Regions from separate parts of the Xanthomonas vesicatoria ATCC 35937 genome, predicted to be linked through region 3. Evidence: predicted binding sites of a transcription regulator. Region 3 holds the regulator's gene; each other region holds the start of a gene.
The links. Region 3 encodes FliA, which starts transcription of late flagellar genes. Its sites were predicted from a motif close to TAAAGTTTNNCNNNCNNNGGCCGATAA; they were not measured.
Positions count from the first base shown of each region.

Region 1: a site for FliA is predicted at 1,445-1,471, ahead of BJD12_RS05225 (STAS domain-containing protein). Genes of this name have one in related genera too.
Region 2: a site for FliA is predicted at 725-751, ahead of BJD12_RS15880 (GGDEF domain-containing protein). Genes of this name have one in related genera too.

Region 1 covers NZ_CP018725.1:1,194,492-1,196,739, reverse strand. Annotated here, with positions in the region: gene BJD12_RS05230 (chemotaxis protein CheA) at 1-989, opposite strand, end outside; gene BJD12_RS05225 (STAS domain-containing protein) at 1,008-1,337, opposite strand; gene mfd (transcription-repair coupling factor) at 2,065-2,248, opposite strand, start outside.
Region 2 covers NZ_CP018725.1:3,664,700-3,666,947, forward strand. Annotated here, with positions in the region: gene BJD12_RS15875 (SulP family inorganic anion transporter) at 1-628, shown strand, start outside; gene BJD12_RS15880 (GGDEF domain-containing protein) at 869-1,849, shown strand; RNA gene BJD12_RS15885 (sX9 sRNA) at 1,911-1,987, shown strand; gene BJD12_RS15890 (M28 family metallopeptidase) at 2,144-2,248, shown strand, end outside.
Region 3 covers NZ_CP018725.1:260,547-262,794, forward strand. Annotated here, with positions in the region: gene BJD12_RS01060 (protein phosphatase CheZ) at 1-161, opposite strand, end outside; gene cheY (chemotaxis response regulator CheY) at 161-553, opposite strand; gene BJD12_RS01070 (RNA polymerase sigma factor FliA) at 589-1,356, opposite strand; gene BJD12_RS01075 (MinD/ParA family protein) at 1,353-2,237, opposite strand; gene flhF (flagellar biosynthesis GTPase FlhF) at 2,224-2,248, opposite strand, start outside.

The DNA.
Region 1 (2,248 bases), 930 kb from region 3:
GCCGATTCCAGCAGCTGCGCATCGCCTGTGCGCTGCGCATTGGCGTTGGTGCTGCTGACCGCGATGATGAGTTCGCCGACCAGATCGATCATGCGATCGAGCTTGTCGGCATCCACGCGGATCGAGCGCGCGTCGTTGTTGCGGCCGCCTGCCTCAGGTGCGTTGCGGGCCGGTGCCGCTGCCGCATTGGGCACGGCGGCAAGCACGCTGGCCGGCGCAGCGCCCACCGCCGGCTCGCTGGCCAGCAGCATGGCGGTGTCGGTTGGCGCAGGCACTGCGGCGATGTCCAGATCGCAATCGTCGCGGACGAACTCGAACACCTCTTCGATCGCGGCGCGGTTGGCATCGCTGCGCAGCAGGATCTGGAAACCAAGATAATTGGCTTCCGGGTCGAGTTCTTCAAACCGTGGCAATTGGCTGTAGTCGGTACCGACCGATTCCACCGAGCCCAGGCCGCGCAGATTGCGGATCAACTTGAGCGGCGAATTGCCGAAGCGCAGTGCGTCGGCGAAGAGTTTGAGTGAGATGCGCCAGTAACCACTCTGTTTTTCTGGCGTGCTGTGCTGGATGGCAGCGGCGGTGACGCCGCAGGCACTGCTTTGCAGATAACTCTGCAATTGCGCCAGCAGCGGCTCGGCTTCGGCAGCCAGCGCAGCGGCATCGGCATGGCCGGGGTCGGCGGCGGTCTCCACCAGTGCATGGATATGATCGCAGCACACCAGCAGCAGCCCGATCAGTTCCGAACGCAGGGTGAGCGAATCTTCGCGCACCAGATCGAGCACGCTTTCCACCACATGGGTGAAGCCGACCAGCTGCGGGAGATCGAATAATCCGCCCGAACCCTTGATGGTGTGAGCAGCGCGGAAAATTGCATTGACGGCATCGGGCGAGGACGTACCGCGTTCGGCTTCGAGCAGATGCCGTTCCATGTCTTCGAGCAGGTCCCGGCTCTCGGCCAGGAAGGTCTGCATCAGCTGATTCATGTCCATGCGCGCGTCATCAGTCCGTTAGTGAATTCGTTCGCCGAGGCCGGCAACCGCATGCGGATACAGTGCCTCAAGCAGGCCGAGCAGCTCGATCACATCGAACACCGCACGGCTGGAATCGGTCAGCGAAAATGGCCGCCCATCGGCCTGAATCGCCTGCTTGGTGGCCAACAGCAGCTGCAGGCCGGTGGTGTCGATCTCACTCACCGCCGCCAGGTCAAGATGCAATCCACCCGGATGCGCCAATGCCGGCTGCAGCAGTGGCTTGAGTTCGGCGGCGCGACGAATGGTCATCTCGCCTTCGAGCGCAAGCGTGAGTGGAGCGGGAAGATCCGAAGAAAAGATGTCCATTGCGACCTCGAGATGCGGCGACACGAAGAACGTGGCATGACGCGGGGGAGTTCTCGACACTGGCTTCACGCGTACGCGGTAAGGCAACGACATGTCGGTCTATGCAGGTATCGGCGCGTAACGGAAATATTTAGGTCAAATTCAGCGCAAAGCCCAAAATGAGACCGGTGTCGCCGGTTCAGACTTAATGGCTCATGTTTGAGAAGCCGGCCACTGCCGTTGCGGCCGGGCGCTTGTTTAGACAGGCTCTTCCGTGGAGACCATGGCATGCCAACGTTGTCGCCTTCAGTCGCTCTGCTGAACACGGCGCAGCACTGACGGGCGCTCACTCGGGTGCCACACGCCGCGTCGGAAGGGTTTTAAGTGAGCTCAGCAGTTGAGGTCAGGAGCGAGCTGGAGCGGCTGCCGCGGAGATGGGCAGCGCAGTGGGCGGCAGCGCTTGCGGACAAATGCAATGGCGCGCCGGATCTCTGGTGGGTCAAGGCGATAGACGCCGGCGCACAGCCTCCAGCGTGGTGATTGTCAGCGCAAGAACCGCCCGAATGCGCGGCTGGGTCGCAGCGCCGGTGTATGACGTAGTTGCTCTCTGCGCCACGCTGCATGCGTGCGCAGGCCTTGGTGCGGGCATGATGGCATCGGTCCGTAAGCTAGCCTTGTGGCGATCGCGCGCGCCGGGCGTATGCCCGGCATCACTAAGCTGCACAACGTACGCCGCGCCTGGGAGCGCTCAGCCCGGCGCCAGTGCAGCCAGCAAACCACGTGCGGCATTGAAGCGGTCTGCGCCCTCGGGCATCGGTAACTTGATGCGCAGTTTGTCCGGGCCATCCATGGTGTAGATCTTCGGCTGCTTCTGGATCATCTGGATGATGGTCATCGGGTCGATCGCCGGCTTGGCCTCGAACACCAGCCGC
Region 2 (2,248 bases), 1.7 Mb from region 3:
GGGCAACGTGAAGTACGGCGGCCGCGGCCGGCTATCGACGTTGTTCGCCGGCGTGTTCCTGCTGATCCTGATGGTGTTGCTCAAACCGTGGGTGTCGCAGGTGCCGGTGGTGGCCTTGGTGGCGATCATGGTGATGGTGTCGGCCGAGACCTTCGACTGGCGCTCGCTGCGCACCGTGGTGACCCACCCGCGGACCTCCAGCGTGGTGATGCTCGCCACGGTGGCGGTGACCTTGATCACCCACAACTTGGCCGCCGGGGTGGCGGTGGGCGTGGTGCTGAGCGGAGTGTTCTTCACCTTCAAGGTGGCCGGCCTGCTGCAGATCGCCCACGGCGACGGCGCGGACGGCGTGCGCACCTACACCGTGCGCGGACAGGTGTTCTTCGCCTCGGCCGATGTGTTCATCGACGCCTTCGATGCGCGCGAGGTACCCGGCCGTGCGGTGGTGATCGACGTCAGCCGCGCGCATTTCTGGGACATCACCGCGGTGGCAGCGCTGGACAAGGTTGTGCAGCGGCTGCGCCACCACGATCTGGACGTGCAGGTGAAAGGTCTGAATGCCGGTAGCCGCCGGCTGATGCAGCGGCATGCCCTGGGCGAGGACGCACTGGAATCCGCGCTGCCCTGAGTGCTCCAGGACGTCCGCCGCCACCGGCGTCGGGAGCGGTTGTGTCCGTGGTGCCGCGGCGGCTGGCCGCGCGCTGAGCGTGGCCGGGCAGCGACCTCAAGTTTGCTGGTGGGACGCCGATGAACCGGCATCCCGATTGCCGGTCGTTGTCGTGAAGCCTGCGCATTGCCACATCACTTGTCCGCCAGCCCGCGGTGTCCCGCAGGACGCGCCTGCGTTTGCGTACCGGCTGCGCCGCCGATGAGCGCCACGCCATTGCTGGAACGGATGGTGGACATGACCGCCATCCGCGACGCCGATCTGCTTGATCTGAGCCTGTTGCGCACCATGCGCGAGGTCTGCGCCGCCGAGGAATTGTCGCTGCTGCGCATCGCCCCGGACGGCCGCACCATGGCCGAAACCCGCCTGCACGACGATGGCCGCCTGTCGTTGACGGTGGCCGAACTCAAGGATGCGCAGATGCGTGCGCGGCTGGCCGACGTGCATGGCCCTGGCGATGTGGTGCGCCTGCAGCAGGATGGCCACGCGTTATTGCTCTACCCGATGATGGAGGCGCGCGGCATCCGCACCTGCCTGCGGGTGGGCGGTGCGCGCCCGCCCGGTATTGCCGAACAGGCGATGCTGCAGGGCTTTGCACGCTTCTTCCAGAACTATCGCAGCCTGCTCGACGATGCGCAGCGCGACGCGTTGACCGGGCTGCGCAATCGCAAGACTTTCGACGATGTGATTCTGCGGTTGTTTGCAGGCGGGGCAGACGCGCCGGCCAACGACCAGGTCTGGTTGGGCATCGTCGATATCGATCACTTCAAGCGTGTCAACGACACCTTCGGCCATCTGTACGGCGACGAGGTGCTGCTGCTGGTGGCGCAGCTGATGCAGCGCGCGTTCCGTCAGGACGATCTGCTGTTCCGCTTCGGCGGCGAAGAGTTCGTGATCGTGCTGCGTGGGGTGGATCGCGATGTTGCGGTCAGCCTGTTCGAGCGCTTCCGCCTGGCCGTCGCCGAGCACGTGTTCCCGCAGGTTGGCCAGGTCACGCTCAGCACCGGCATCGTGGAGCTGACCCACGGGCGCCTGATCAGCCAACTGCTGGACGAAGCGGACAAGGCGCTGTACTGGGCCAAGCAGCACGGCCGCAATCGCGCCGTGGTGTATTCCGAGCTGATCACCAGCGGGCAACTGCTGCAGACCACGCAACAAACCGGCAGCGTGGACCTGTTCTAAGCGTCGGTAACAAAACGACCGTGCTCACCGCCAGGCGGGCGAGGCCGGTGTTCGGTGCGGCATGTGCCCCTCGTGCACTGAGGTCTTGCGTGCGCGGTCTGCACCCACCTGACGACGGCGCGCTACGGTTTGCTAGCCGCTCCGGGCGCGAGCATCGCCGGTGTCGCATCGTGCACGCATGTGCCGCCGCTCCCAGGCAATGCACAGCCAGCGCAGGCTGTAATCCCGCGACATGCCGCCGCTTGCACCCGCGGGTGGCTACACTCCAGGGCTGTCTGATATCTGGGGTATGCAATGAAGCGACTTGCCGTGGGACTCTTGGCAATGGCGGTCTCGACCGCAGTGATGGCGCAGGCGCCGAGCTTCGATGGCGCGCGCATCTCGCGCGACGTCAAGGAG
Region 3 (2,248 bases):
CGGCTCAGGCCCTGCATCATCGGACGGGTGCGCAAGGCGGCGAGATGATCCACCTCACGGCGCCAGGCAATTTCGTCGCCGCTTTCCAACGCATCGAGCGCGCCCTGCAGGCGGTCGATCAGCGCGGCGCGTTCTGCATTGGTATCGATGGTGGCGTCCATCAGGCGGTCGCCGCCAGACGTTCGAACACCTTGCCCAGCTTTTCTTCCAGCGTCTGCGCGGTGAACGGCTTGATGATGTAGCCGTTCACGCCACACTGCGCCGCTTCGATGATCTGCTCGCGCTTGGCTTCGGCGGTCACCATCATCACCGGCAGGTGCTTGAGCTTGGCGTCGGCGCGGATGTTGCGCAGCAGGTCGATGCCGGTCATGCCGGGCATGTTCCAGTCCGTCACCACGAAATCGAACGGGCCCGCACGCAACGCGGCCAGCGCGCTGTTGCCGTCTTCGGCCTCTGCGGTATTGGTGAAGCCGAGATCCGCCAACAGATTCTTGACGATACGTCGCATCGTCGAGAAGTCGTCCACGATCAGGATCCGCATGTTCTTATTCACATCAAGCTCCTAACGCTAAAAATTACGCGAAAAAATTAGTCGTCGATTTCGACACCGGCATCAGCCAGTTCGAAGACTTTGAGGCGGCCGCGCAAACGCACCACGGCCTGGCCATGGATCTGGCAGACGCGCGACTCGCTGACACCCAGCACGGCGCCGATTTCCTTCAGGTTCAATTCCTGTTCGTAGTACAGCGACAGCACCAGCTGCTCGCGCTCGGGCAGCTGGCCGATGGCCTTGCCCAGCTCGCGGCCGAATTCGCCACGCTCCATCATCTGCTGCGGGTTGGGGCCACCTTTGGCGGTGGTATCCAGCTCGCCGTGATCTTCGATGCGCGATTCCAGGCTCAGCACCTGGCCGCGTGCGGCGTCTTCCATCAGCCGCAGGTAATCGGGCAGCGGCATTTCCATGGCTGCGGCCACTTCGGTGGCGGCGGCGGCGCGGCCGGTGTTCTGCTCGATCTTGCGTACTGCGGCGGCAGCGTCGCGGGCACGGCGGTGCACCGAGCGCGGTACCCAGTCGCCACGGCGGATCTCGTCGATCATCGAGCCGCGGATACGGATCGAGGCATAGGTTTCGAACGAGGCGCCCTGGTCGGAGTCGTAACTGCGCGAGGCTTCGATCAGGCCGATCATGCCGGCCTGGATCAGGTCGTCCACTTCCACGCTGGCCGGCAGACGCGCCGCCAGATGGTGGGCGATGCGGCGGACCAGGTCGGCGTGCTGGGTCACCACGTCGTTGGCGTTGTTGCGCTGCACGGCGCGGTACTGCGCGCTGGCCGTGGTTGCGGTAGCAGTGCTCATGCGGCCACTCCCCGTTGAATGATGCGTTCGACAAAGAACTCGACGTTGCCGCGCGGCACGGTGGGGGCCTGCCAGCGCGAGGTACGGCGTGCGATTTCTGCAATGGCCTGCGCCGATGGGCTTGACGGGTAGGCCTTGATGACGGGTTGCTGACGCTGCACCGACAGGCGCAACCAGTCGTCCTGCGGCACGTGGCCGAGGTAGTTCAGCGACACATCGCCGAGGAACTTTTCGCAGACGCGCGAGAGCTTGTCGTACAGCAGGCGGCCTTCGTTGGGGTCGCGCACCATGTTGGCGATGATCTGCAGGCGGTCCACGCCGCGTTCGCGGGAGAGCACCTTGATCAGCGCGTAGGCGTCGGTGATCGAGGCCGGCTCGTCGCAGACCACCACCACCGTGTCCTGCGCGGCCTGGCAGAAGGTCAGCACGCTGTCGGTGATGCCGGCGGCGGTGTCGATGACCATCACGTCCAGGTCGCGTTCCAGTTCGGAGAACACATTGACCAGGCCGATGTGCTGGGCTGGGGCCAATTCGGCCATGTGACGGCGACCGGACGCGGCCGGCACTACCAGCACGCCGCCGGGACCTTCGATGATGACTTCATCGAGCGTGCAGCGGCCGGCGATCAGGTCGGCCAGGGTGTACTTGGGCGACAGGCCCAGGACCACATCCAGGTTGGCCAGACCAAGGTCGGCGTCCAGCAGCAGCGTGCGTTTGCCCATGTCGGCAAGCGCCACGGCCAGGTTGGCGGAGATGTTGGTCTTGCCCACGCCGCCCTTGCCACCGGTCACGGCAATGGTGCGCACCGGGCCCAAAGGCTCGGGACGGGTCGCCGACAGGGGGAAGGCGTTGGTCAGCTTTGCGTATTCACGCGACTGCATGGTTGTGCTCC